4 regions of the Vibrio gazogenes genome follow, and region 1 is predicted to be linked to each of the others. Evidence: predicted binding sites of a transcription regulator. Region 1 holds the regulator's gene; each other region holds the start of a gene.
What was found. Region 1 encodes CRP, which controls carbon source genes, mostly activating them, when cyclic AMP is high. Its sites were predicted from a motif close to TGTGANNNNNNTCACA; they were not measured.
Positions count from the first base shown of each region.

Region 1 (7,709 bases):
ACTCAAGCAGAATGTTTATCGTAAATTAGGCACCTTACGACAAGCGATTCCTATCACCCAATCCTTGATTCGACAGCTGAAAACATTACAAGAATTCGATGATTTGATCACCGCACCATTACACGGGTTTTGTGATGCACAGGACTACTACCAACGCTGTTCGGCAATCTCGAAGCTGGGGCAAATCCGTCTGCCAACGCTGATTTTACACGCACAAGACGATCCATTTATGACGGATGCCGTGATTCCAAACCAGCCACTCCCTGAAACGATCAATTATCAACTGCTGAAACACGGCGGACATGTAGGCTTTTTGAGTGGTACGCTTCTCAAACCCCGTTTCTGGTTGGAAGAGATGCTGCCGCTCTATTATCGTGAGCAACCACGAGTATCGTGAACAACCACGAGCGTGTATATCATCACTTGCACGAAAAATCATGATTATTGCGAAACATCACACGAAATCCGTTAATATACCCCCTATACAGAAATCCCCGAGTGATAGTATAGAGAGTCATCATCATGATTATTCCTTGGCAAACGCTCGAACCGGATACACTCGATAATCTGATCCAAGAGTTTATCCTCCGAGAAGGAACCGACTACGGTGAGCACGAAATCTCTCTTGAAGAGAAGGTCGCTCAAGTCAAACAGCAGATTCAATCCGGAGAAGCAGTCATCGTCTATTCCGAACTTCACGAATCCGTAGATATTCAACAAAACAGATATCGTTAATTCATGAATTGTCCGATGACAGCACCAATTTCCATGATATAGTGAAATCGATTTCTCGTTTTTTTTCGAGAAATCGATTGATTGAGTGCACGACAAGGAATGATAAGACAAGGTATGTCATGTCAGCAAAACATCCGATTATTGCAGTAACCGGCTCTTCAGGTGCCGGAACAACAACGACTTCAGAAGCTTTTCGCAAAATGTTCAATATGATGCGAATTAAGCCAGCTTGGGTTGAAGGAGACAGTTTTCACCGTTTCACCAGGCCTGAAATGGATGTCGAAATCCGTAAGGCCAGAGAACAGGGACGCCATATCAGTTATTTCGGTCCGCAGGCAAACGATTTTCCTACTTTGGAGGAATTTTTCCGGGAATATGGCCGTACTGGAACGGGGAAAATTCGCCGCTATCTGCATACATTTGATGAGGCAGTTCCCTATAATCAGATGCCGGGAACATTCACGCCATGGCAGGATCTCCCCAATGATACCAATGTGCTCTTTTATGAAGGGCTCCACGGAGGCGTGGTTGATGGTGAAACCAACGTGTCCCAACATGTCGATTTTCTCATTGGCATGGTACCGATCGTCAATCTGGAGTGGATCCAGAAATATGTCCGAGACACCCGGGACAGAGGACATTCCAGAGAAGCAGTGATGGATTCTATCGTCCGCTCAATGGATGATTACTTAAATTATATTACGCCCCAGTTTTCCCGGACACATATTAACTTTCAGCGAGTTCCAACAGTAGATACATCGAATCCCCTGAGTGCAAAAGGGATTCCGAGTCTGGATGAGAGTTTTGTGGTCATCCGCTTACTTGGCATCAAAAAAGTCGATTTCCCTTACCTGTTAGCAATGATTGATGGCTCATTTATGTCGTGTCATAACACGATTGTCGTCCCCGGTGGGAAGATGAGTTTTGCCATGGAGTTGATAGTCCGTCCGATTCTCCAGCAATTGATTGAAACAGGAAAAATTGGCTGATCACGATTCAATGGTACGAATCGGGCTCTTTTAGTTTCCATACCGTGACCATGCGCACGTTTTTGCGTACCAAATCACGGTCCTGACACGATTAAAGTCAAGAAATTGTGTAAGAAAAAGGATACTATTTGATACCGAAACAGAAGACAACTTGCAGGCTTTCTCAAGTGCTTTTATGCTAAGTGTTTAGTTCGGGGACATGTTCAGTTTAAACGTGTTCAGTTCAAAAGCTTCGCGAAAACATGGAAAGCAGCAAGCATACCCTGCAGAGGAAGAGAGATATTATGGTTCTAGGTAAACCTCAAACCGATCCAACATTAGAGTGGTTTCTTTCACATTGTCACATACATAAATACCCTTCAAAGAGTACGCTGATTCATGCAGGCGAAAAAGCGGAAACGCTTTATTACATCGTGAAGGGATCTGTTGCAGTTCTGATCAAGGATGAAGAAGGAAAAGAGATGATCCTTTCCTATCTCAATCAGGGTGATTTCATCGGTGAACTTGGTTTATTCGAAGAAGGTCAAGAGCGGACAGCTTGGGTCAGAGCGAAATCTCCCTGCGAAGTTGCAGAAATTTCCTTCAAAAAATTCCGTCAGTTAATTCAGGTTAACCCAGACATTTTAATGCGTTTGGCAGGACAGATGGCAAGCCGCCTTCAAGTCACCAGCCAAAAAGTCGGTGATCTGGCTTTTCTGGATGTGACTGGTCGTATTGCCCAGACACTGTTGAATCTGGCAAAACAACCTGATGCAATGACGCATCCAGACGGAATGCAAATCAAGATTACTCGTCAGGAGATCGGCCAGATTGTCGGCTGTTCTCGTGAAACCGTCGGTCGCATTTTGAAAATGCTTGAAGAGCAGAACCTTATTTCAGCCCACGGAAAAACAATCGTTGTTTACGGTACCAGATGATTTTTTCAGCTTGAACCAACAAAAGAGCCATCCTCGCGGTGGCTCTTTTATTTACTACAATTGAAAATAATACATCACTGATTATTGGTACTTTCAAAAATTTTGTCCGCGGAAGCTTCAACAAATCCGGGATACAATATGCCATTTGCCATCGGGTAACGTTTAGCAAATTCATAAAAACCACCGGGAACCAACAACGCCGCTTCATCAAATTCAACAGCCACCCGATCAGCCATGGTCGATGACTGTTCCAGAAATAACTCAGGTGAGCCTTTCACTTCACCATCTGATGAATTGATCACAAAACCATGCTGGTGCAGATAAGCATTAACGTCCGCGACCTGATTAAAACGGGCCAACTGATTCACACTCACGGTAAAATGGTTTGCACCGTAACCATGTGCAGCAACCCAAGCGGCATACTCACTTTCTTCGGCCAATAGATAATACTGCTCAAGTGACACCGGCCATAAACGTCCACCATAAAGAAAATCAGCATCAGCAACCATCTCGGGCCGGACATGAGAGACCAAACTTCTCACGATCTTTTGCAAAGATTCAGAACAACGTTCAACTTCCAACTCACTGATGAACACTTTGGGTAACTTGGGATTCGGATGCTCAAAGTGCTGTGCGGCTAACATTTTGCGTTCAAACTGATAATGCCCTTTCGAAACATATCCCAGTCGAACCAATGGCTCCACTATCACTTCAAGGCTTACTTGCGGCAAATTAAATGTCCGCAACGCAATATGATCATTGATTAACGGATTATCTTCTTGGAATAATTTATGAATCCGCTGCGCTGATGGACAGAGTCTGGTTGTATAGTCTTGCCATAATGCGGCAAACAATGAGTCCAGCGTCATAGCGCCTCCTTCTTTATCAATTATCTTGGGCTGCCATCGCGTTCCTGTTCTCAGATCCAAGAGATTAACGAATCATCAGAAAACGAACCCGATCACCAGACTGAATCAGCAAAACCTGAGCAATTTCAGGCGTGATAATCACAGTCTCAGATTCCGGGTGAAAATCGACCTCAGCAATCGTCGCCCGGAAAAATTCAAATGAAGTATTACTGAGTATGACTTTCTGCCGACTCTGATGCTGTGCCACTTTGACCGTCGCAGACACCGAATGCCTGACCGATTCAATATGGCGTAAGTCACATTCAACGGTTGGGCCCGCATCAAAAATATCGACATAATTACGGCAGGAGAAACCTTCTTCTTCCAATAATTTTAAAGCAGGTTTGGTCTTATCATGCACCTTCCCAATCACAGCTTGGGCTTCAGGGCTGAGCAGATTGATATAGATCGGTAACTTTGGCATCAGTTCAGCAATGAATCCTTTATGCCCCGACCCCGTTAAATAATCTGCCAGCGAAAAATCAATGGAAAAGAAATGTTCCTGCAACCATTGCCAGAACGGAGAGTTTCCCTGTTCATCCGAGACACCTCTCATTTCAGCAATAATCGTTTGAGCAAAGCGTTCCCGGTGTTCCGCCAGCATCAGAAAGCGGCATTTTGACATCAAACGCCCGTTGAGACCGGCGCGATACTCGGGTAAAAGAAACAGCGTGCACAACTCTGAGCTCCCGATATAGTTATTGCCCAGTGTCAGTAATTTCACGATTTTATTGACGCCCAAACGACGGGAAGAATGAAGAATGGTACTAATATGATAAGAATAGGAAGGCGTATCCCAGCCGACATAGGCTTCGATTGCGGTTGTACCGGCAATTCGGCCACTTTCGCTATCCACCCCGACCATCAAGTAACTCTCATCAGTCGGAGACTGAACATCCGTTTTTGCAAAACTCGCTTCTGAATGTTCAATGCGATGAGACAACAGCGCTTCATTGACAGGCAGTGATGTAAAACCATAACCAGACTCTATCGCACAATGATAGAGCGCATTATAGTCAGTCATTGTTATGGGACGAACCACAAGCATGGATGTCTCTCCCTGAAAACCCTGAGTTCGGAATGAAACCAGTCTGACTATAAGCATAGCTCAGGATCGTTGCGAACCTGAGCTAAAGTTTAAACTAAGTTAATGATGCAATGGCTTTTTCCAGGCGTAATAAGCCTTCTTGAATATCGTCACTCTCAATCACCAGTGACGGTGTGAAACGAACCACATTTGGCCCGGCAACCAAAACGAGCACACCTGCTTTACCGGCAGCCTGTAGTATGTCACGTGCCCTGCCATGCCAGGCTTCGGTCAACACCGCTCCGAGCAATAAACCTTTGCCTCGGATCTCACTGAATATCGGATATTTGGCATTAATCCGTTCTAATCCGTCACGGAACAGCGCTTCTTTCTCTTTGACGCCATCCAGCACCTGAGGTTGAGATGTTATATTCACCACAGCTTCTGCCACTGCGCAGGCAAGTGGATTACCACCATACGTCGAGCCATGTACACCCACCTTAAAGTGAGATGCAATCGCTGTCGTCGTCAACATCGCACCAATCGGGAATCCGCCACCCAACGATTTCGCAGTACTGAGGATATCCGGTATTACGCCCGTCCCCTGATACGCATAGAAGTCACCGGTCCGACCATTACCGGTCTGAACTTCATCAAAAATCAATAATGCATTATGTTCGTCACACAGCGCTCTGACAGCCTGAATAAATTCCGTTGTCGGAGTAATGATCCCACCTTCGCCCTGTAGCGGCTCCATCATTACGGCACACGTCCGATCTGAAATCTGAGCTTTGAACGCCGCCAGGTCATTATAAGGCAAGTGAACGACATCCGAGGGTTTCGGACCAAAGCCATCAGAATAAGTCGATTGCCCGCCAACAGTCACCGTAAAAAATGTCCGGCCATGAAATCCCTGTTCAAAAGCAATAATTTCCGATTTTTCCGGTCCATAATTATCTGCCGCCCAACGACGGGCCAATTTTAGTGCCGCTTCATTCGCTTCAGCTCCTGAATTGGCAAAGAAAACTTTCTCAGCAAAACTCAGTTCTGTCAGCTTTTTGGCCAAACGCAATGCCGGCTCATTGGTCATCACATTGCTCAAATGCCAAAGCTTCTGAGCTTGGTCAGTCAAGGCGTCAACCATCGCAGGGTGGCAATGTCCCAAACAACTGACCGCTATCCCCCCGGCAAAATCGACATATTCTTTTTCTACTTGATCCCACAACCGAGATCCTTTTCCCTTCACAGGAATCACTTCCATCGGGCTGTAGCAAGGCACCATGACCTCATCAAATTGCGCCCGATCGACATTATTTTGTGTAGCCATTCACACTCCCTCTTCGCTCGTGAGCTTACAACCGACCCATCCAAATATTCACCAGTATAGATGATCTGTTCATACTGACCGTATTTGCTTGGTTGAAGATACGATGCATTTAATGTCAGTAGACAATATCATTACAAATAGACAATATCATTCACATAGAGACTTGTCAGATGATTCTGTCACAACTCATTCTACATGTATAAATATGCAATAAAAGTGATTTTTTATTTAGACGTTTCTGTCGCGATAAAACGCCATACGGACTCAACGACGTAAAAAATTCGCCAACAACGCATGGCCTTGCTCGGTTTTGATCGATTCCGGATGAAACTGAACGGCATCAATGGGGAGGGTTCGGTGTTGATATCCCATGATCTCCTCAACATCACCCTCGACGGTTTCAGTCCAAGCGGTGATTTCAAAACAATCCGGCAAGCTCTGTTGCTCAACAACTAAAGAGTGATAGCGAGTCACCGTCAATGGATGATTTAAACCATGAAAGAGTCCCTGACCACAATGACATATCGGTGAGACTTTCCCATGCATTACTTGCTTTGCACGGACAACCTTAGCTCCAAAAGCCTGTGCAATCGCCTGATGGCCGAGACAAACGCCAAGTAAAGGAAGCTGACCCGCGAAATGTTTGACGACATCAAGCGAGATCCCAGCTTCATTCGGAGTACATGGCCCTGGAGAAATCACGAGATGGGAAGGGCTGAGAGATGTAATTCCGGCAATATCAATCTGGTCATTACGGACCACGTTGACTTCTACCCCCAGTTCACAGAAATACTGATACAGGTTGTAAGTAAACGAATCATAATTATCAATAATGAGTAGCATTACACCTTAACCAATTGTTTTTAAACACAAAAATAGTAACCACACCCACAAATTCAACCAGTGTTTATTGCACAAATATCATAATAAAAACTAAGATCTTGTCGTGAGTTATAACGGTTCGCTTAAAAACAGTCTAAACTCAAAAACTCCACCGACCAGAAATATACTACCAAAAATCGATGTATATAGATCAACTAAATCTGAACACTCAGTTAGACTGATTCTCAGCGATTGCTAGCAGCTCTTATCATATGCTAATGAAATCATTACTAATTAGAACTGAAAATTGGCATAAATCAGTGTCTAGATTTGCCGTAGTCAACAAATTTAAAAAAGCATGGCAATGCTGTGCAACAAAATTCATTAAGATACATTTGACTGATGATATTTGAATTAGTTTCATTGGCAAAAGACTTCGTAAAAGATATAATCTTAAGTTTATGTAATTTGAGTATAAGATTGTTAGATTAGGTACAAATGATAATCTTAAATGAGGGAATTGTGAGCGCAAAAATTGAATTAACAAATATATGTAAGTCATATCCTGAATTTGATAATCATATATGCTTGATTAAAGAACTTCTCCACCCGTTCAAAAAGAAATATTCCAAAGATGTCAAGATCCTTGACCATATCAGTCTATCAATCAATAGAAATGAAGTGGTTGGCATCATTGGAAGAAATGGTGCTGGAAAATCGACTTTGCTAAAAATTATTTCAGGTGTTCTTTCACCTGATGAGGGTGAGATCGAAGTTGAAGGGCGAATAACAGCTTTACTAGAATTAGGTGCAGCATTTAATCCAGAATATACAGGAAAAGAGAACATATATTTTTATGGAGCAACGCAAGGACTATCTAGAAGTAAAATTGATGAAATCTATAATGAAATTGTGACCTTCGCAGATATTGGGGATTACATTGACCAACCTGTGAAAAATTATTCAAGTGGTATGTTCGCTAGG
Region 1 is NZ_CP092587.1:314,106-321,814, reverse strand. Features, by position in the region: gene MKS89_RS01410 (hydrolase) at 1-397, shown strand, start outside; gene MKS89_RS01405 (YheU family protein) at 523-735, shown strand; gene MKS89_RS01400 (phosphoribulokinase) at 855-1,724, shown strand; gene crp (cAMP-activated global transcriptional regulator CRP) at 2,009-2,641, shown strand; gene MKS89_RS01390 (DUF1338 domain-containing protein) at 2,716-3,510, opposite strand; gene astA (arginine N-succinyltransferase) at 3,575-4,597, opposite strand; gene MKS89_RS01380 (aspartate aminotransferase family protein) at 4,692-5,903, opposite strand; gene MKS89_RS01375 (aminodeoxychorismate/anthranilate synthase component II) at 6,168-6,746, opposite strand; gene MKS89_RS01370 (ABC transporter ATP-binding protein) at 7,248-7,709, shown strand, end outside.

Region 2 (7,709 bases), 340 kb from region 1:
CAAGCATTTATTATTCGTTCCAAACTGATTAGCGCGATTCGTCATTTTATGATTGGCAAAGGCTACATTGAAGTTGAAACACCAATGATGCAGAGCATCCCCGGTGGTGCAGCGGCACGTCCGTTTATTACACACCATAATGCGTTAGATATGGAAATGTATCTGCGAATTGCGCCGGAGCTCTATTTGAAGCGTTTGGTCGTGGGTGGCTTTGACCGTGTATTTGAAATCAACCGTAACTTCAGAAACGAAGGGCTGTCCCCTCGGCATAATCCTGAATTTACGATGATGGAATTCTATCAGGCTTATTCTGACTATAACGATTTGATGGATTTGACGGAAGAGATGCTGAGTTCGGTTGCTCAGGAAGTGCTGGGTTCGACCGCCATGCCTTATGGGGATGAAATGGTTGAGTTCGGTGGCCGTTATACACGGATGAGCATGTTAGAGGCAGTGAAGCACTACAACCCTGACCATGCTGATATTCAAAGCCTTGATAATGATAGAATTCAGGATCGTGACCTGATGGTCGCGATTGCTAAATCGTTACATATCGATGTTGAACCATTCTGGACATGTGGTCAGTTACTCGAGGAGATCTTTGGTGAGACGGCTGAACCAAAACTGATTCAACCGACGTTCATTACAGGTTATCCGGCTGATATATCGCCATTGGCTCGCCGTAGTGATGACAATCCATTTTTGACGGATCGCTTTGAGTTCTTTATCGGTGGCCGAGAAGTTGCCAATGGTTTCTCCGAGCTGAATGATGCTGAAGATCAGGATGCACGCTTTAAAGCACAAGTGGATGCCAAAGATGCCGGTGATGATGAAGCAATGTTCTATGATGCGGATTATATCACTGCGCTAGAACATGGCTTACCACCGACTGCCGGACAAGGGATCGGTATTGATCGCTTGGCAATGTTGTTCACCAACACGCATACGATTCGAGATGTAATTTTATTTCCAGCAATGCGTCATCAGGGATAATTGACTAAATTTATCACTAGTTATGGATTAAAGTGCTAAAAAACATGGAAAGCCTTTCCTTCGGGAAAGGCTTTGTTTTATCTGAAAGAGAAGGTAGGATGATTAGACCAGTGATGATTTCATATATTAGAGGAGTTGAAAGGGGGGATATATCTAAGTAGTTGTCATCGGATAAGGAAAACGGGTCGTAGTATTTTATCGCTTCTGTTCTTTTTATGTAATTTCTTATGTTAGTCTCATAATTAAGAATGTGCGTTTTTTAATTCGTGCCTATGGTAGCGTAATTATTAATAATTAATACTATATAAGCCCCCAAATAACATAACAATATGAATAAATGATAAGGAATAGTTCATGGGTAATCAGTTCCGTATGGACTCTGTGCCAGGTTCTCTTATCGTGGTTGGTGGCACGTATGAACCATGGCTTTCGGTATTAGAACAAGTTGGTTGGCGATGTTCTCAAGTCGGCGATTTAAGAAAGGCAGATGTCTTGTTTGATGAAGTCGGTCCTTGTATTGGTATTGTCGATTTAAGTCACGATGAGTTCAGTTTAAATGGGGTTGCGAACTTAGTTAGTAGTCATAGACAAGTTCGATGGCTGGCATTCATTCGCGAGTCACAATTAAGCTCAGATACAATATGTCAATTTATTGTGAATTTTTGTATTGATTTCTTTACTGCGCCAATTCCTGATGCGCAGTTGTTGAGCACTATTGGACATCAGCTTGGAATGTTGAAGCTTGAGAAAAAAGTATGGCCTCACTACGGGGTAAACGATAATTTTGGTTTGATTGGCGAGTCGGTTTCAATGAAACGACTCCGTGATCAGATCAAACGAATTGGACCGACCGATGTGAGTATTTTGATTCATGGTGAAAGTGGTTCAGGGAAAGAGTTGGTTGCTAAAGCAGTCCATCATTCCTCTTCCCGTTCTAAAAAGCCATTTATCTCTGTGAATTGTCGAGCGATGTCCGAAAAACGTTTTGCGATGGAATTGTTTGGTATCGATGCTGATGATGATTTTATTTCAATTCTGGAAAAAGCAGATGGGGGCACGGTTCTTCTGAATGATATTTTATCGATTACGAAAGATCAGCAACTGAATTTACTCCGCTTTTTCCAAGAAGGAACGGTAGAGACATCAAGAGGGATCCAGACTGCTGATGTCCGAATATTGGCCGCAAATGCGACAGATATAGAGAAGGCTTTGATTGATGGTAATTTCAATGACGAGCTATATCACTATATTAATGTATTGCGAATTAATGTGCCTAGTTTAAAAGAACGTGTTTCAGATATTCCTTTAATTGCCCGTCATTATCTTCAGCAATTTTCAAAAGAGTACAACGCTCAGGCTCGTGGTTTTACAGAAGATGCACTCAAAATGCTTTCCCGTTACCATTGGCCAGGAAATATTCGTGAGTTAATCAATCAGATAAAACGAATGGTTCTGATGTCTGATACCGTTATGCTCGGTGAGAGTAACCTAGATTTACCAAAATTTGAGGATGGAAAATTAAGTCTGAAAAGTATCCGTGAACGTTCTGAAAAAGAAGCGTTGATGTTGGTGCTTGAGTCTAATTCCGGGCAAATTACTCAGGCAGCAAAAGAGTTAGGTATATCAAGAGCGACAATGTATCGTTTGTTGAATAAACATAATTTAATTTCTGAAGATATGAACTAATTATATTTTTTGGGACATCTTATTTTAGCAAAGTTGTATGATGCAGTTTGAAAGCCTTATGATTTCAGTAAGGCTTTTTTCGTTTTATCAGATATTCGTATGATTTAAAATAGTGTTAGTGAATTGTTTCAATAAAATAATTTATTCTAGTTAAATGTCATCATGAATAGATGGGTGATTGTTGATTATTGAACTAATCTATTTTTTTTAGAATATCGTTCGTTCATTGATTGATTTATTGTCTTGTTGCCATTAAATTATCGCTGTGGTTTCGGCCATAAATATTAACTGGATTGTAATAACTAAAGGAGACACGCTATGAAATCTATACTCTTCATTATTTTTGTTTGTGTGTCTTCATCTCATTCTATTTGTAACTTGCTGGCAAGTGCTACTCATTGCATGCCACGACAAATGAAACGAGATATTTTTAGTTAATCAATCCGTAAGCTTTTTTATTAGGCTGCGGAAATGTAGCAGCTTAATAAGTCAAAGAATTCAATTCCCTATTCTGCATTCTGTTAAGTGTCGCTAGATTTCCTCCGGCCAATGATCCTCAGGAGATACTACTATGCGTCATTCACTTTATTTATCACTCGCAGCATGGCTCATTCGAGCCGATTTACGTCGTGAAGAACGGGTATGGAGAAGAAAAGTAAGTCGAAGTGCTTACGATATTCCATGGGATAACCCATATTTATTGCGTGATATCGGTCTGGAAGCTGATGGTCGCCCCTTTGGTCGTTCAATCAATGAAGATCAGCGTGTGGCACGTCGTATGCACCTGCTCAGTCAGTTTATATCATTGCGAATACCGACATAACTGAAGCAGGCCAAAAGGGTGTTTCAATCCCTTTTGGCCTGGTACTCACTCAGCCCATAGATGACCTTCGATAAGGTTCAGGGCAATCAATATCAGTAAAAATTACGGACAAGGGTTGGGGTAGGTCGTGGCAATGTCATTGATTTTGCCGATGATCTCATCCGACAATGTGACATCAATACTATCGATATTACTTTTTAATTGATCTAATGTCGTCGCACCGATGATGTTGGAACCGACAAAAGAGCGCTGGTTGACGAAAGCCAGCGCCATTTGCGCCGGATCGAGTTGATAATCTCGGGCAAGTTGAACATAAGCTTCGGTAGCTTTGATTCCTTGAGGAGTGAAGTAGCGTTTAAAACGTTCAAAGCGTGTACAACGTGCTCCTTCCGGTTTGGCGCCATCGAGGTATTTTCCACTGAGAATGCCAAATGCAAGTGGGGAGTAAGCCAGTAATTGCACCCCTTCAAAATGACTGATTTCTGACAGGCCGATCTCAAAGCTACGGTTCAGTAGGTTATATGGATTCTGAATCGTGACAATTCGAGGTAAATCATGTTTTTCGGCTAAGCGAAGATAGGTCATCACGCCCCAAGGGGTCTCATTGGAAACACCGATATAGCGAACCTTTCCTGCCCGGACGAGATCCGTCATCGCTTCAAGTGTTTCAATCAATGTGATTTCTTCTTGTTCCGGAAGTTCGGGATAGTTGAGTGTTCCGAAGCAGTTTGTCTGGCGTTGTGGCCAGTGGAGTTGGTACAAATCGATATAATCGGTTTTCAAGCGCGCGAGACTATCGTCAATGGCTTGATGGATATTACGGTGATCCAGGGCCATATTTTCCCTGATCTGAAGTGGATTTCTTGGTCCGGCGTTCACTGGCCCGGCAACTTTGCTTGCCAGAACGATTTTCTCTCTCTTACCTGACTTTTCAAGCCAGTGGCCGATGAATTCTTCTGTTCTTCCCTGAGTCTCCGGAGAAGGGGGAATCGGATAGACTTCTGCCGTATCAATGAAATTTACGCCTCGTTCGAGGGCGTAGTCAAGTTGGCTGCAAGCATCATCACATGTATTTTGTTGACCGAAGGTCATGGTACCAAGGCAGATTTTACTGACTTCTAATGTTGAGTGAGGCAGCTTTGTATAATGCATATGACTTCCTTTCTTGTTAGAGAACCAATTATCCAGTAGCTCTGACTGCATATCTTCATTAGGTTTGAGCGTGGTTATATATGCTTCGTCATTCACTATAAGCGAAATTCCTACCGAAAAGGAAATAGAAATTAATCGTAAAAGATTGGTGACGAGTTACAGCATTGCGCTGAACAGCAAGGTTGGAACGATACTCGTTATGGTGCCGTTGTCAGATGTAAATGATGCCGTATCTATATGAAGTGATGAGCGAGGATCTGCGCGGTAAATTGCGTCCGTAGATAAAACCCTCGGGGACGTGTACGGATTATTTTTCCGTTATAACCGTAAGCTTCCGTTTTGACTCGACTATTGGCTGCTTTCGGGCGTAATTGAAGGATTTCTCCATGTCTGGCTGTGACTTGTTCGATCTGCCCTAGCACAATGAACTCCATGAGTTCTTCCCAGTCATTTTTGAGTTGTGCTTCTTGTTCAGGTGAGGGACTCCATAACAGTGGTGCACCGACTTTTCTGTCAGAGAGCGGAATATCGCGTTCTCCTTCAACGGGAATCCAGAGGACTCGTGACAATTTGTTTCTGACATGGCTGTTTTCCCATGTCAAACCATGGACACCTGTGAGTGGTGCCACGGAGACAAATGTGGTTTCGAGTGGCTTGCCAACATAGCTGATGGGAATACTTTTCAGTTCAATTCCCAGTTTTTCAAAATCTTGTTGCGGTTTGCTTCCTGCTGTTGCCCCCAAATGCCATTCGAGAAGTTGCCCGACCCAGCCTTTATCTTTTTTCAGATCCATCGGGACTTTCATCCGGGCAATGGCTGCAAGTTCTGCAAAACTGAGTCCGGCTATCTCCCAAGCTCTGTCAAGTAATTCACGCTCTGTTTTTGGTTCTGGTCTCATAAGATCTTTCGGATATTCGTGGCGGAAGCGCATCAGTTCAGGATGTAATACGCGCTAGTCTAACAGATGAAATGAGAGGTCGTCATGGTTTGTCTGAAAGTGCTGTTCTCTGATGATGTCCTCAGCTTATCCACAGGATTCTTATATGTGATGATTTATTGTTTCACTATATGGATAAATATACAGGTTTTTTCGGCGGGTTCTGTTATTTTTTCAGCGAAATCTCGGTTGTCGTGTGGATAAAAATGGTAGTGGTTGATCTTTGTTCAATGTGGTGAGGCGATTGATCCTTGTGAATCCAATTGGGATCGTAAGTATGATGTCTGTTGATTTAACTTATTGATAAGTAATTATTAGTTTAATTTTTATAGTGGTCGTTGAAAGATTTATTGTGAGAGGAAGATCTAAATATTGTGAGTAATCTATCACTTTTTCACATAGTTACTCACAGAAAAGGTGAATAAGATCCGCTAAATTTGTCATCTTGTGTTAATAAGTTACTTATCCTGATGTGAAATATCAAATTTAGTCCACGGGGGATTTTTGTTTTTATTGTCAATGGATATTTGCTACATCTGGGGATCTATGAAAAAATCAGGAGAAGTTAAATTTTATTAGAGGTTTGCCAGTGATAGATGGCGATGGTTATCGACTGAATGTCGGAATTGTAATCTGCAACAACCATGGTCAGGTATTCTGGGCGAAACGATACGGACAACACTCTTGGCAATTCCCTCAGGGCGGAATTGATCATGGTGAAACTCCGGAACAAGCGATGTTCCGAGAGTTATACGAAGAGGTTGGTTTAACAAAAACGGATGTGAAGGTCATTGGTTCTAGTCGTCATTGGTTAAAGTACAAACTTCCCAAACGATTGGTACGCTGGGATTCTCAACCTGTCTGTATTGGACAAAAACAGAAATGGTTTCTTCTGCGTTTAGAGAGTCATGAGTCTAAAATTAACATGCAGCGTGGAGTAACCCCTGAATTTGATGGTTGGCGTTGGGTGAGTTATTGGTATCCGGTAAGGCAGGTTGTTTCCTTTAAACGTGATGTTTATCGGCGGGCAATGAAAGAGTTTGCTTCTATTGCGATGCCATTTAAAGCACGGAAAGTAAAAGGTAAACGGAAAGGGAAAAGAGGATAAACATGCTCTCTCAGCTTCGGGACATTATGGAACAGGTTTCAAAAGTTGAAGATGTTCATCAGGCCTTCGATATTCTGGTGCAACAAACCTGTGAAGCGATGAATACTGAATGCTGCACGATTTATCTCGCCAATGAAGAAAAATTACGCCTTGAATTGATAGCGACGCAAGGGTTGAAATTTAAAGGCAATAAAATACATATCGGCTTTGACGAGGGGTTGGTCGGATTAGTTAAACGTTCTGCTGAACCGATCAATCTGGCCGAAGCCTCTAAACATCCTGACTTCAAATACTTCAGACAGCTTGGCGAAGAGGTGTACCAAAGCTTTTTAGGTGCCCCTATTATTTACCGCAAACAAGTGCTGGGTGTTTTGGTTGTCCAGCAACGTTCTCCTCGCCAATTTAGTGAAATCGAAGAATCCTTTATGGTGACGCTTTCAGCCCAGTTGGCTGTTTTGGTTGCACATGCGCAGTCTCAAGGGCTCTGGTCTCTGGCGAAACAACAACCGGTCGTGCGTGGTATTGGGGTTTCTCCGGGAGTCGCCATTGGTGAGTTCTGGTGGGATAACTCTCAACCGGAGCTAGAGAATGTTTTGCCAGCGTCGACGCTTGACGTCAAGAAAGAACAGGAATGGTTATCCAGAGCGGTTGAAAAGGCTCTGAGCGATTTTCGGCGAATGCGTAAGAAATTGGATGGTGACATTCACAAAGAAACGCTGGCTATTTTTGATCTGTTTACCCATTTACTCAATGATCCGATGTTACGTAAAGATCTGAAAGAGCAGATTCTCAAAGGTGATCGAGCTGACTGGGCTTTACGTCAGGTGGTTGAAGCATATGTCGAACGTTTTTCCCAAATGTCGGATGTTTACCTGCGAGAAAGAGCTCAAGATGTCCGGGAGCTCGGGCAGCGGATGTTGTACTTTTTGTACAACAGTGAACAGGACGAGTTGACGCTGGAAAAGCCGATCATTCTTGTCGTCAGAGAATTAACCGCCTCAATTCTGGC
Region 2 is NZ_CP092587.1:654,192-661,900, forward strand. Features, by position in the region: gene lysS (lysine--tRNA ligase) at 1-993, shown strand, start outside; gene vpsR (cyclic-di-GMP-binding transcriptional regulator VpsR) at 1,348-2,679, shown strand; gene MKS89_RS03030 (DUF1127 domain-containing protein) at 3,251-3,502, shown strand; gene MKS89_RS03035 (NADP(H)-dependent aldo-keto reductase) at 3,605-4,654, opposite strand; gene mutH (DNA mismatch repair endonuclease MutH) at 4,888-5,553, opposite strand; gene rppH (RNA pyrophosphohydrolase) at 6,182-6,700, shown strand; gene ptsP (phosphoenolpyruvate--protein phosphotransferase) at 6,703-7,709, shown strand, end outside.
Region 2: a site for CRP is predicted at 5,966-5,981, ahead of rppH (RNA pyrophosphohydrolase). Genes of this name have one in related genera too.

Region 3 (7,709 bases), 170 kb from region 1:
CTCTCAGCCAGAATCGGCGTGCGAAGAATTAAGGTATTGTTATCCTTCATTTCCGAGCTACCCAAAATTGGAATGGGCTTGTCTTTCGGATAAGTCAGCGATTCGAAATCAGGATGGAAGTTAGACGTGACGAATAGTTCATGGTGTTTGTCGAAAACCGCGATACTCCGGACAAATTGAGAATTCTTGCGGTGTGCATAACTGATGATTCGTCTGACCGATTCTCGGCTATGCTTTTCTAACCCTTCTTCACTCGCGATAGCCAGCGGCTCGATGATATTTGAGCCGGCATGAATCACCTGAGACTCAAGATCGTGGTAACGATTATAAGAAAAAAATGCACTTAACAGCAGGCCGATGATGAGGGTCGGTGCCAGCGTGAGTGTGATGACGCGAGTGCGCAAGCCATATTTGGTGGTCATGAGTCTCTAATTATCATAATGAAGATCAGAAATAACGCATCGAATCATGCACTTTTCTGCTTTTGGTTGAGGTTTTCTTCCGTCACGGAGAAGCTTTATTTGAGTTGCTAGCTTAATCAAGTCATCGACAATTCACAATTTATTCTTGTTAAGAATAGTGAGGATTTCACGAAATTTTATGCCGTTTGATTGTCCGTTTTTTTCTCAGCGGATTATTTGCTAAACATCGTGATGTGGATATGGGAAAATAGCAAAAAATTTGCAAGTCTCTACTGTGATATCGACGGCTCGAACGGGCAGGGGTAACACGGTATTCGGCAACATCACAAGCGGTAATGTATTTATATGGCTCGTTTTTTCCAACCTAAAAAACAATCTACGATTAATAAAAAGCATCAGTTGGTTCAGGTAGCACGCATGGATCACCATGGTGAGGGTATCGCTTATCTGGAAGGAAAACCGGTTTTTATCGAAGGTGCTCTGCCGACAGAACAGGTTCTGATTCAACTGACAGAAAATAAAAGTAAGTATGCCCGGGCGAAATTGATCCAAGTACAACAGGAAAGTACAGAACGAACCAAACCGTTCTGTCCGCATTATCATCGTTGTGGTGGCTGCAACCTGCAACACCTGAGTCATCGGGAGCAAGTCAGATACAAGCAGGAATCGCTATCACAACTGCTGAATAAATTTGCCGGGTTATCTGTGCCACTCTCTCCGGTTGTTTCTGACGTGGATTTGGGATACCGGCGTCGGGCTCGGTTCAGTTTGAAGTGGGATACTCAATCGAAACGTTTGGCATTCGGTTTTCGTCAGAAAAGTAGTAACCGTATTGTCGATATTGAACATTGTGCGGTATTAGCGCCCACTTTAGCGTCACTGATTCAACCCCTCAGAGTGTTATTTGAGTCGATGTCGCAGCCAGAAAAACTCGGGCATCTGGAATTGATTGCGGCTGATAACGGAGCAGTGATGCTGCTGCGTACTCTCGGTCCGCTGACGGATGCCGATCAGGCTGATATCGTTACTTTTGCGCAGCAACAGCAGGTTTCACTCTATATGATGACCGAGGCTGGCAATTCTCGTTTACTGGATGGGCATGAACCTGTTTATCGCGATACAGGGATTGAAATCTCTTTCCTGCCCCACCATTTCATACAGATAAATCGACACATTAATCAGAAAATGGTACATCAGGCGCTTGCTTGGCTGGCACTCAATGAGGAAGATCGTGTGCTAGATTTATTCTGCGGTGTTGGTAATTTCAGTCTGCCAATCGCGCAACAAGTGAAGTCGCTTGTCGGGGTTGAAGGCATTGAAGAAATGGTTGTTCAAGCGCGTAACAATGCAGCACTCAACCAGATTCACAATGCCGTTTTTTATCAGGCGAATCTTGAGAAAACGTTGATCGACATCGAGTGGGCACAGGCGAAATTTGATAAAGTATTGCTCGATCCTGCCAGAGCTGGCGCAAAAGGTGTTATTGAGTTGCTGTCTGATTTCGGGGCTCAGCGCGTGGTTTATGTGTCCTGTGATCCCGCGACACTGGCCAGAGATAGTCAGCAGTTGTTACAGCAAGGATATCAGTTAGAGAAAGTGGGGATGCTGGATATGTTTCCTCACACAAGTCATCTGGAATCGATGGCTTTGTTTACCAAAATGTAACGTGGGTTGTAAAACCGTCAGGTGAGGTGAACTCATCAATAGCGATAGGGTCAAAGTCAAACTACGGGCCCTCAATAAACGAACATAAAACTAGGACGAAATAGAGAATAATGGTTGCGGTAAGAAGCGCACATCTGAACCCAGACGAACAATTTGAACCCGATAAGTGGATCGCCAGTATTGTGCGAGACCCCAAAATCGCGGAGCGACTGAAACAGGTCTATCGACAGATGGAAAACTTAGTGGTCGATCATCCGGCCGGGCCGCTGTTACTGTGGCGTGGTCGTGAGATGATCGAAATACTGGTGACGCTATCGATGGATCAAGAGACGTTAGTCGCAGCGTTACTGTTTCCAATTGTGTCTGGTGGATTGCTCGATGCTGAAATTTTGCAAGAACGCTATGGCAAAGACATTATCAAGTTGATTGATGGTGTTGAGGAGATGGCCGCTATCGGGCAATTGAATGTCACGATGCAAGGCAGTGAAGCCTCAACGCAAGTGGATAATGTCCGGCGGATGCTTCTGGCGATGGTTGATGATTTCCGTTGCGTCGTGATTAAGCTCGCTGAACGAATTTGTAATCTCCGTGAAGTGAAAGATCAACCTGACGAAATCAGACGTCAGGCGGCAAAAGAGTGTGCCAATATCTATTCGCCATTAGCCAACCGTCTGGGAATCGGTCAGTTGAAATGGGAAATGGAAGACTATGCATTTCGCTATCAACAACCGGATACCTATAAACAGATTGCCAAGCAGTTGTCTGAACGACGGATTGTTCGTGAAAGATATATTCAGGAGTTTGTTGAAGATCTGCGTGAAGAAATGCATCTGTCAAACATTCATGCCGAAGTCAGCGGACGTCCGAAACATATTTATAGTATCTGGCGTAAGATGCAGAAAAAGAGCCTGGCGTTCGATGAGTTATTCGATGTTCGGGCGGTTCGGATTATCGCCGAGAAACTTCAGGATTGTTATGCGGCTCTCGGGGTGGTTCATACCAAGTATAAACATTTACCCAGTGAATTTGATGACTATGTCGCCAACCCGAAACCGAATGGATATCAGTCGATTCATACGGTGATTCTTGGTCCTGAAGGGAAAACGATTGAGATTCAGATTCGAACTCGCCAGATGCATGAAGAGTCGGAATTGGGGGTTGCTGCCCACTGGAAATATAAAGAGGGTAGTTCTGCCGGACATCGTGGCTATGATGAAAAAATTACATGGTTGCGCAAGCTGCTTGACTGGCAAGAAGAGATGTCGGATTCCGGTGAAATGCTGGATGAGCTGCGCAGTCAGGTATTCGATGACCGGGTTTACGCCTTTACGCCCAAAGGGGATGTTGTCGATTTGCCGATGGGCGCAACACCGTTGGATTTTGCTTACCATATTCATTCAGAAGTGGGGCATCGCTGTATTGGGGCGAAGGTCGCCGGACGCATTGTTCCGTTTACCCATAAACTGACGATGGGTGATCAGGTTGAAATTATTACAGCCAAAGAGCCGAACCCATCGCGAGACTGGCTCAACCCGGCATTGGGTTTTGTCCATTCCGGACGAGCCCGGGCGAAGATTAACGCTTGGTTTAGAAAGCAAAGTCGAGAGAAGAACCTCGAAGCCGGGCGGGAGATTCTGGAAACGGAACTGGCAAAAATTGGTGCGACACTGAAAGATGCCAGTGAATATGCGCTGAAGCGCTTTAACGTCAATTCGCCCGATGAATTATATGTCGGGATCGGTAGTGGTGATTTACGGATCAACCAGATCGTCAATCACATTAATGCCTTGGTCAATAAGCCGACAGCGGAAGAAGAAGATCAGCTGGTTCTTGAAAAGTTACAGGAGAAGGAGCTGAAAACAGCCACGCCGGCACCGAGTAAAGATGCCGTGGTGGTTGAAGGCGTCGATAATTTAATGACGCACTTGGCGCGTTGTTGTCGCCCGATTCCCGGTGATGAAATTAAAGGCTACATTACTCAGGGACGGGGTATTTCTGTCCACCGGAGTGATTGTGAACAGCTGGAAGAGCTCAGTCATCATGCGCCGGAACGGATTATTGATACCGTTTGGGGGCGCGGACTGCTTGGTTCTTACGTGTTGACCGTTCGGGTTGAAGCGATGGAGCGGGGTGGATTGTTAAAGGATATTACGACGCTGTTGGCGAATGAAAAAATCAAAGTGACCAGTATGAAGAGCCGAACCGATCATAAACGTCAGCTTGTTTATATGGATTTTGATTTGGAACTAACCAGTGTGGAAGAGCTTACACGAGTCTGTCAACGCATCGAGCAGACGAAAGATGTCCTGTCAGTCAAACGACTGGGATAACGAGTATTGACATGCTCATGCCAGTTAAGTCGTTACAGAAAGCGAGGGTGATTCCTCGCTTTCTCTTTGAAGCAGAAGGAAGGTTATGTCTCATCCAATTGAACAGTTAAAGCAGATCATGGCACAACTCAGAGATCCTGAGTCCGGCTGTCCATGGGACCAAAAGCAGACATTTGAAAGTATCGTTCCTCATACCGTGGAAGAGACTTATGAAGTGATCGATGCCATTCATGCCCGGGATTTTGAAAATCTGCAAGAAGAATTAGGTGACTTTGTTTTCCAAGCCATTTTTTATAGTCAGTTGGCGCAAGAACAAGGGTTATTCGATTTTGATGATGTGATTCGAAGTGTCAATGAGAAGCTGATCCGTCGCCATCCGCATGTTTTTTCTGATCAGGTTTTTGACAATGAAGCGGCCATTCGGGCCAACTGGGAAAAAATCAAATCAGCAGAAAAATCCAGTGCAGGTCGGCAAGAGCAAAGCATTTTGGATGGCGTGCCTAAATCGCTTCCTGCATTAAGCCGAGCCTATAAATTACAAGCAAAGTGTGCCAAGCATGGGTTTGACTGGGATACTTTGACACCTGTTGTGGAAAAAGTGCGAGAAGAGCTGAATGAAGTGATTGAAGAGGTGCGTTGCTCACCGCAGGATCCTGCGGCTATCGAAGATGAGTTGGGTGATCTGTTGTTTGCGGTCGTGAATCTGACTCGACATTTAAAGCATCATCCTGAGTCTGCACTTACGCGAGCAAATCAGAAATTTTCCAGACGCTTTCAAGGCGTCGAAGCGCTGGCTAAACAGGAAGATCAATCACTCGATGACTATACACTCAGTGAATTAGATCGTTTCTGGGAACAGGTGAAGCTCCAAGAGAAAAATCAGGGTTCTGATTGAACTCTGGCTTTGGATTGAAGTCCTTATAATGTAGCCCAACCAGAATGAGCTACAATTGTGCTGATTGGATTTGATTTGAAGCAAAAAAGAAAAAGTGGGAGTGTGATAAGTTTCACGTTGTGGCGTTAATGGGGTTCTGGTATATTTACATCCCGTCCAGAAGAAATCCATTTCCCTCATTCAACCAATTTCAGGTTAAACATGACGACAAAGTATATTTTTGTGACTGGCGGGGTCGTATCCTCTCTAGGTAAAGGCATTGCAGCAGCATCTCTTGCAGCGATTTTAGAAGCGCGTGGTCTGAAAGTGACCCTCATGAAGCTCGATCCATACATTAACGTGGATCCTGGCACGATGAGTCCGACTCAGCACGGTGAAGTATTCGTCACTGAAGATGGTGCGGAAACCGATCTGGATTTGGGGCATTACGAGCGCTTTATCCGGACCAAGATGACCAAACGGAACAATTTTACCGCTGGTCGTGTATATGCGGATGTTTTACGCAAAGAACGTCGTGGTGACTATCTCGGTGCGACTATTCAGGTCATTCCTCATATTACCAATTCGATTAAAGACCGTGTGATTGCCGGTGCCGAAGGGCATGAAGTCGCAATCGTTGAAATTGGTGGTACGGTTGGTGATATCGAGTCGCTACCGTTCATCGAAGCCATTCGTCAGCTTGCTGTAGACATTGGTCGTGAAAATGCCATGTTTATGCACTTAACCTTAGTCCCTTATCTGGCCGCTGCCGGAGAAGTGAAGACGAAACCAACCCAGCATTCCGTGAAAGAGTTACTCTCTATCGGTATTCAGCCAGATATCTTGATCTGTCGTTCTGATCGCATCATTCCCGCCAATGAGCGGAAAAAAATTGCGCTGTTCTGTAATGTGGCAGAAAAAGCCGTTATTTCAATGAAAGATGTTGATTCTATTTATAAAATTCCTCAACTGATCAAGTCGCAGGGACTGGACGATTTAGTTTGCTCTCGTTTCGGTATTCAAGCACCGGAAGCCGACCTGTCTGAATGGGAACAGGTCATTTATGAAGAAGCTAACCCGACAGGTGAAGTTGTCATTGGCATGGTTGGTAAATATATCGAGTTGCCTGATGCGTATAAATCAGTCAACGAAGCTTTAAAACATGCGGGTCTGAAAAACCGTTTGAGTGTTCAGATCAAGTATATTGATTCTCAGGATCTGGAGAATAAAGGCGTTGAACTGCTGGAAGGACTGGATGCGATTCTGGTGCCGGGCGGATTTGGTGATCGCGGCGTCGAAGGCAAGATCTTAGCTGCTCAATATGCGCGGGAAAATAAGATCCCTTATCTGGGCATTTGCCTGGGAATGCAGGTTGCCTTAATTGAATATGCGCGTCACGTTGTGGGTATGGAAGGCGCGCATTCAACCGAATTTAATCGAGCAACGCAATATCCGGTTGTGGGTCTGATTACCGAGTGGACCGATTCTGAAGGTCAAGTTGAAGAACGTTCTGAGAAATCAGATTTGGGTGGAACAATGCGTTTAGGTGCGCAGTTGTGCCATCTTGAAGAAGGCAGTAAAGTTCATGCTCTATATGGCAGTAAAACCATTTATGAACGTCACCGTCATCGTTATGAAGTGAATAACGTGCTTCGTCCTCAAATTGAAGCGGCGGGACTGAAAGTTTCTGGTTTATCTGCGGATAAAAAACTGGTTGAGGTGATTGAGAATCCGGATCACCCATGGTTTGTGGCTTCTCAATACCACCCTGAGTTTACTTCAACACCTCGAGATGGACACCCACTGTTTTCTGGGTTTGTAAAAGCCGCTGGTGAGTATCAGCGTCGCAATATTGAGAAATAAAAGGACACGGGTAACGGTAGGGAATACGGTTACCCTAAGATTTGACATTTAAATTCAAAGAGAGGAAACATTAATGTCTAAGATCGTTAAAATTCTAGGTCGTGAAATCATCGACTCTCGCGGAAACCCAACTGTAGAAGCTGAAGTCCACCTAGAAGGCGGTTTCGTAGGTATGGCTGCTGCACCATCAGGTGCATCTACTGGTTCTCGTGAAGCGCTTGAGCTTCGTGATGGCGACAAGTCTCGTTTCCTGGGTAAAGGGGTTCTGAAAGCGATTGAAGCTGTCAACGGCCCAATTGCTGAAGCGCTGATTGGTAAAGATGCGAAAGATCAGGCTGCTATCGATCAGGTCATGATTGATTTGGACGGTACTGAAAACAAATCTAAGTTCGGTGCGAATGCGGTTCTGGCTGTTTCTTTGGCAAACGCAAAAGCTGCAGCTGCAGCAAAAGGGATGCCTTTGTATGAGCACATTGCTGAATTGAACGGTACTCCTGGCGTATTCTCTATGCCATTGCCAATGATGAACATCATCAATGGTGGTGAACATGCAGA
Region 3 is NZ_CP092587.1:483,312-491,020, forward strand. Features, by position in the region: gene barA (two-component sensor histidine kinase BarA) at 1-422, opposite strand, end outside; gene rlmD (23S rRNA (uracil(1939)-C(5))-methyltransferase RlmD) at 768-2,087, shown strand; gene relA (GTP diphosphokinase) at 2,198-4,417, shown strand; gene mazG (nucleoside triphosphate pyrophosphohydrolase) at 4,503-5,312, shown strand; gene pyrG (CTP synthase) at 5,514-7,154, shown strand; gene eno (phosphopyruvate hydratase) at 7,228-7,709, shown strand, end outside.
Region 3: a site for CRP is predicted at 5,414-5,429, ahead of pyrG (CTP synthase). Genes of this name have one in related genera too.

Region 4 (7,709 bases), on a different replicon from region 1:
AGTGCTCGGGGAAAACCTGCCATCCCCAAATATCGGCATCTTGCTCACACAGGTCAGCATGAATGGCATCAAAGGCTGCCTGCGATAGTAAGGACTCACCACCTTGCTCAACAAAATCATGAAATGCCTGTCCACGTTCAGTCAGTGAATCCAAATGCTGATGTTTGAAGGTCGCATAGAGCAGCGGCAGAATGGACATTTTCAGCGCAGTAACATCGGTATACTGAACCCACTCACTGGCTCTGACCGCACTCAGGCGTTGGCAGAAATCGGGACTCGATATCCGTTGCTGTGCCTCTGGACAGTCGCTCAATTCAGGAATCGCACTTACATCAATGTATAAAATGTTCATCCAACGACGAGAAGAAGGACTGTATGGGCTAGCACTTTCAGGATAAGCCGGGAACAAAGCATGAATAGGGTTTAAGCCGACAAAATTTGCGCCCAATTCCGCCATTTTGATCACAAGCCGTTTCAAATCACCGAAATCACCGATCCCCCAGTTCTGCTGTGAGCGCAGGGTATACAATTGCACACTGGGGCCCCACAATTTCTTTCCTTGCTGTAATGCGGGTTGTTTGAAACACGCAGGGGGAGCCACAATGATTCGAGCCTGATAAGGGCTCTGACGCCCTTTGCGTAACACAAATAAGGTGTGATACCCCATGGGAAGCACGGTCGATAAAGAAAAAACCAACGGCCCGCCTTCATCACGCGCATCGCTGACAATCTGCGACTGAAGGTAACCTTCGTAACGCTCTCCTTGCTCTGTTTCCAGCGTCCACTGAAAATCACTTTCTCTTGCACTACTGCCAAGATGCAACGGCACTTCGATGACTTGATCGGCCTGACCAAACAAAACCGGCTCCAGTATCGGTTGTTTATGAATTCTCTCCGCCGAATGAAGTAATGCTTCCTGTGACTGCGTCTCGTAACCTAACGCATTGAGTAAGTATTCAAGCGTCTGACGACTGACAACCGATTCTTTGCCTAAATTACTGGTATAACGTTCGGCAATCCCGGCTTGACGGGCGACCGCCAATAAGCAGTCTTGTTCAATTTCCATGGGTGCTCCCCTGATATGAAGTGATGACACTCTAGTCACCGTTCGCGTCCGATGGTCAGCCGTTCTCAACCACCGCCGGCATACCACGCCATCACCTTAGCGTGGGACCGATTTAAGCTTCCATATATGGTCGACATAATCACGAATACTTCGATCTGAACTGAATTTACCGACCAAGGCTGTATTCAAGATCGCTTTTTTCGCCCACCCTGCCGTATCGCGATACTGCGCATCAATCTGACCATGCGCTTCGATATAGGAAGCAAAATCAGCAAGCACCAAGTAAGGATCACCGCCATCCAAAAGACTTTCATAGGTGGCTCTGAGTTTTCTCGGTTCTCCGGGAGTAAATTCTTCACCGTTCAGTAAATCAAGCGAAGCTTTGAGTAACGGATCCGCATTGTAATAATCAAATGGGTTGTATCCGCTAACTCTGAGACGATTGATATCCTCGACTTCTAATCCAAAAATATAGATATTCTCATCACCAACTTCTTCCCGAATCTCAACGTTTGCCCCATCCATCGTTCCGATCGTCAACGCGCCATTCAGCGCCATTTTCATATTGCCGGTCCCGGATGCCTCTTTACCTGCCGTTGATATTTGCTCAGACACATCCGCTGCCGGAATGATGATCTCAGCCATACTGACCCGATAATCGGGAATGAATACAATTTTCAATTTGTCATTCACCCGCTCATCACTGTTGATCTTCTCCGCGATCTTATTAATCGCATAGATAATCTCTTTGGCAAGGTAATAGCCCGGAGCGGCTTTAGCCGCGAAAATGAACACTCGGGGCACCATGTCAAAATCGGGATGATTGAGCAATCGGTGATACAGCGAAAGAATATGCAGCATATTCAAATGTTGCCGCTTATATTCATGAAGCCGTTTAATCTGCACATCAAAAATAGCGTCGGTATTCAGCTCAATGTCCATATTGGCTTTGACCCACTTAGCCAGACGGACTTTGTTGTCTTTTTTGACCGCCATAAATGCCTGCTGAAACTCGCTATCATCAGCCCATTGAGTGAGTTGTGCGAGCTCATCCAGCGCAACTGGCCAGTGATCCCCTATTTTTTCGGTAATGAGATGGGATAATCCCGGATTACAATACTGCAACCAGCGCCGGGGGGTGATGCCATTGGTGACATTCTTCAGCCGATTCGGATACAGTTCATTAAATTCGGGAAATAGGTCTTGTTTCACCAACGCAGAGTGGAGTGCGGCAACGCCATTGACCGCATAGGATCCGACAACAGAAAGGTTTGCCATTCTCACCATCCGGTGAAAGCCTTCCTGAATAATCGAAAGCTTTTGCTGCTTATCACCATCTCCGGGCCATTTTCCCCGAACTTCCTGTAAAAAGCGGTGATTGATTTCATAGATGATTTCCATATGGCGCGGTAACAGACGCTGAATCAACACCTCATCCCATGTCTCCAACGCTTCAGGCAACAAAGTGTGATTGGTATAGGCAAATGTCTGGCGACAAATGCCCCATGCATCTTCCCAAGACATGTTTTGTTCATCGACGAAAATCCGCATCAGTTCAGGAATGGCAATAGCTGGGTGGGTGTCATTGAGCTGAATTGTTTCATACTGGGGCAACTCTGCCAGTTGATGTCCTGCCGCCTGATGACGGCGAAGAATATCCCGGACAGAAGCAGCACTGTGAAAATACTGCTGCATCAAACGCAGTGTCTTCCCTTTTTCATGGTTATCATTCGGATAGAGCACTTTGGTAATGTTGCCGGCATCAATCAAACCGTGCTGTGCCTCAAAGTAGTTGCCGTTGTTAAAGCTTTCTAAAGAAAATGGTGCAATCGCCCGACATTCCCATAAACGCAGCGGATACACCGTCTCACTTTTATATCCGACCACCGGAATATCCCATGGCATCCCCTTAACCGTCATGCCCGGAACCCATTTGCGTTTTTCCTGCCCGTCAACCGTTTCGGTGGTGACATAACCGTAGAAACCGATTTCCTGTGCCAGTTCTGGTCGTGCAACTTCCCACGGATATCCTTCAATCCCACACCAGGCATCCGGAGCTTCTTTCTGGTGGCACTCTTCGAACGACTGTTTGAACAAACCATATTCATAATGCAGTCCATAACCGACTGTCGGAAATTCCTGTGCCGCCAGTGAATCCATAAAACAAGCAGCCAAACGTCCTAAACCACCGTTCCCCAACGACGGATCTCGTTCTTCTTCAAGCAGGTCGGTTAAATCAAGCCCCAGATCAGCCACGGCGTCAGCAATAGCTTCATAAACGCCCATATTGAGTAAGTTATTACCGGTCAAACGGCCAACCAGAAATTCCAGAGAAAGATAATTGACACTTTTCGCATTCAGAATCCGCTCATCCTGCTCAGTTTCCAATAGGTCAAATGTGGTGAGTTCTGCTAACGCGCGGGACATGGCCAAATACCAAGAGCGCTTAGTCGCATTTTCGACGGTTGTCGCGTAAGTTGATGTCAGATGACGCTTAACATTCTCCAGAAATAACGTCTTATCAAACGACTTCTGCAATACTGCTTTCATCGTAACCCCTCCCAAACAGGTAACGAGCTGACTGAAATCCGCCTCCGCCAGTCTAGGAACGAAGATATGTCAGATATGAAGAGACTGTTGCAGTCACTTCCGTTCAGTCATAAAAATCATATGGTATACAGCAGCCTTACCATGTTGAAATGTGATGCATGTCAACTTCTGTGTTGGGCATGATTCACAATACCTTTAGATAGTAACCTTAGTCGTAAAATTGAACTCCTTGTGTCTTTTCCAGTCAATAAAGTCTACAAAAAGTGACAAATATCACATATTGATAACATAATATCTAATCAAAGTGCCAGTGATATAATATTTTTTTCTCAATTTTTCGTCTTAACCAGACTTAGTCAACGGCTTCCAAAGTTACAATATCAGAATGTAAGTAAACACTTACAATCAGTTGCGTTCTATTCAGAAAAGCATATAGACAAGAAAATTCACAGATGTGTGATTGAAGGTGATAAAAATAAAGGCATCAAATGATGCCTTTACAATGCTTATATGACGATCTATGCGACTCAGAAACTCAGTGGAATCAGTTCAATACCGAGGACGGCACTGAAGCTCATCACCACAATCAACGAGTGCTTGAACACCGTTTTTGACCATGCTTCGAAGTTATCCGACGTCATGCGACGGAACGTCACTCGGGTCCACATAAAGCAAACAACCGAAGCAACGACCAAGTATTCGTAACTTGTATTGCCGACGAGGTATAACCCCAACGCCACCACATTGAAGGCAACCACATAAGCCATCATATGTTTGCGAGCTTTATCGATCCCTGCAACCACCGGCAGTACCGGAATCCCCGCCTGACGGTAGTCCTGAAGCCTGAACATCGCAATCGCATAAGAGTGCGGCATTTGCCATAGGCAGAATAAGCTAAACAGCAAAACACCTTCGAGACTGATGTAATTGGCGACTGCCAGATAACCAGCCAATGGTGGCACTGCGCCAGAAATACTCCCAACCAGTGTGCCGTAGACAGACATCCGCTTGTACCACATCGTATAAAAGAATACGTAAAAGACATAACCCAATAAAACCACAACAGCGGTCAGTGGGTTGGTCTGTTGGTACAGCAGTGCTGTTCCGGCAAGTAGCAAGACAATGGCGTAGATAAATGCATGATCGACATTAATCTCACCACGTACCAACAATCTTTGGCTGGTACGTGCCATTTTGCTATCAATATCACGGTCAAAAATATTATTGATGACACACCCTGACGCGATGATCAAAGCTACACCGGCCAGCGTACAAAGCAGTAACATTGATGTTGCTGATTCAGTCTTAGCTGCGAGAAAAAATCCCGCAGCCGTAGAAATCAGGTTCCCAACGATAATGCCCGGTTTGGTGATCGACAGATACCCTTTAATCATCAGTCTGCGCCTACATCATCATATTGATGTTCAGGTTCCACATAATCCAGATAGAACCCGCTATCAGGATCAGAACAACAATCGCGGAAAACACCAGTGAAATAAAATTCCAGCGACCTTCACTCGTCTTGGTTTCCATATGCAGGAAGTAGACAAAGTGAACAATCACCTGAACAATGGCACAACCGAACAGAACAGCAAATGTCGTCCCGGTCGATAGGCTTTGTGTCGCAGCATAGTAAAAAGGAATAATCGTTAAGATCAGAGAGGCAACAAAGCCAATCACATATCCCTTCACTCCTGAGTCAGCGTGTTGGTTACTCATGATGTCACCCCAACTAAATAAACGAATGTAAATACACAAATCCAGACGATATCAAGGAAGTGCCAGAACAAGCTTAGACAGCCAAATCGAGTTTCGATCATGTCAGTCAGCCCTTTGGTATTCAATTGCCAGAAACATACGAACAACCAAATCAAACCAAAGGTCACGTGAAGACCATGGGTTCCAACCAGCGTAAAGAATGCAGACAGGAACGCACTGCGATCAGGTCCATAGCCTTCGACAATCAAATGATGGAATTCATAGATTTCCATCCCGATAAAGCCGACCCCAAACAAGAAGGTAATCACCATCCACAACTTCAGGGCACCGATCTGTTTGCGTTTCATCGCAATCATGCCAAAACCAAAAGTAATACTACTTAGCAGTAGCAACATGGTTTCGACAAAAACAAATGGTAACTCAAAGATTTCTTTACCACTGGGACCACCAGCGGTTGCATTAGACAGCACTGCATAAGTTGCAAACAACGATGCAAACAAAATACAGTCGCTCATTAGATAAATCCAGAAACCGAACAGCTTGTTACCACCGGTATCATGGTGGTGATCATGTGCGTGAGCTGCAACAGAATTAGCCTGCATACTTCACCTCCATATCATCTTTCGATTGAGATGCCGCCTTTGCTTTCGCAACTTGAGCGCGGTGCTCATCTTCAATCGCTTTGATTTCATCCACCTGAACATAATAATCAACGTCGTCGTTAAAACTATGCCAAATACTCGTGACAACAATACCGATAAAGCCAATCGCTGCCAGCCACCAGATATACCAGATCATTGCGAAACCAAAGACCAGAGAACATGCAGAGACATACATACCTGTCGGGGTGTTTTTCGGCATATGAATCGGTTCATATTCGATTTCTTCATCAAGCGAATGCTCTCCTTTCTGTTTCTGATACCAGAAAGCATCGATCTCATCCCCTTTCGGGATCACCGCAAAGTTATAAAACGGTGGTGGAGAAGAAGTAGACCATTCCAGCGTCCGGCCATCCCACGGGTCGCCTGTGACATCACGGTTTTGCTCACGATCTCTGATACTAACAACGATCTGAGTCACCTGACACAATACACCAAGAGCAACAATCGCTGTCCCAATCGCAGCTGTCGCAAGCAGTGGGAAGTAATCAGAGCTGATATCCTGACTCAAACGACGCGTCATCCCCATAAAGCCAAGTGCATACAATGGCAGGAAGGCCATCAGGAAGCCAATCAACCAACACCAAAAGGCACGGCGTCCCCATGTTTCATTCAAAGTGAAACCAGTTGCTTTCGGGAACCAGTAAGTAATTGCAGCAAAGCAGCCGAAGACCACACCACCGATAATGACGTTATGGAAATGCGCAACCAAGAATACACTGTTGTGTAGCACGAAATCTGCACCGGGAACAGCCATCAGAACCCCAGTCATCCCACCAACACTGAATGTAATCAGGAATCCGATTGTCCACATCATCGGTGATGTAAACTGAACGCGTCCTTTGTACATCGTAAACAACCAGTTAAAGATCTTCACCCCTGTCGGGATCGATATGATCATGGTTGCGATACCAAAGAAGGCGTTTACATTCGCACCCGCGCCCATTGTGAAGAAGTGATGCAGCCAGACAATAAAGGCCAGAATCGTGATGGCAATCGTTGCCCACACCAGAGACGTATACCCGAACAGCTTTTTGCGCGAGAAGGTCGCGGTCACTTCAGAGAACACACCGAAAACAGGCAGAATAAGGATATATACCTCAGGGTGACCCCATGCCCAGATCAAGTTGATATACATCATCATGTTCCCACCCATATCGTTGGTGAAGAAGTGGAAACCCAGATAACGGTCTAACGTCAATAGTGCGATCGAAACAGCAAGAATTGGGAATGAAATAATGATCAGAATGTTGGCACACAATGAAGCCCAAGTGAAAACTGGCATCTTCATCAGTGGCATTCCCGGTGTACGCATCCGCATAATGGTGACAAAGAAGTTCACCCCGGTCAGCGTGGTCCCGACACCCGATATCTGTAGTGCCCAAATCCAGTAGTCAACCCCGACCCCCGGACTCGCACCGATACCTGACAGCGGCGGATAAGCCAACCAACCGGTACGGGCAAATTCACCCAAACCCAAGGACAGGTTAGTCAAAATCACACCCACAACAAACAACCAAAAGCTCAGGTTATTCAGATACGGGAAAGCAACATCACGCGCTCCAATCTGTAGCGGCACAACAATGTTCATCAAACCGATAACCAGTGGCATTGCCACAAAGAAAATCATGATGACACCGTGAGCAGTAAAGATCTGGTCATAGTGATGTGGCGGCAGATAACCGGCTTCACCAGCAGCAGAAAGCGCTTGCTGA
Region 4 is NZ_CP092588.1:44,557-52,265, reverse strand. Features, by position in the region: gene malQ (4-alpha-glucanotransferase) at 1-1,060, opposite strand, end outside; gene MKS89_RS15845 (glycogen/starch/alpha-glucan phosphorylase) at 1,163-3,616, opposite strand; gene cyoE (heme o synthase) at 4,144-5,010, opposite strand; gene cyoD (cytochrome o ubiquinol oxidase subunit IV) at 5,021-5,335, opposite strand; gene cyoC (cytochrome o ubiquinol oxidase subunit III) at 5,332-5,937, opposite strand; gene cyoB (cytochrome o ubiquinol oxidase subunit I) at 5,927-7,709, opposite strand, start outside.
Region 4: a site for CRP is predicted at 3,879-3,894, ahead of MKS89_RS15845 (glycogen/starch/alpha-glucan phosphorylase). Genes of this name have one in related genera too.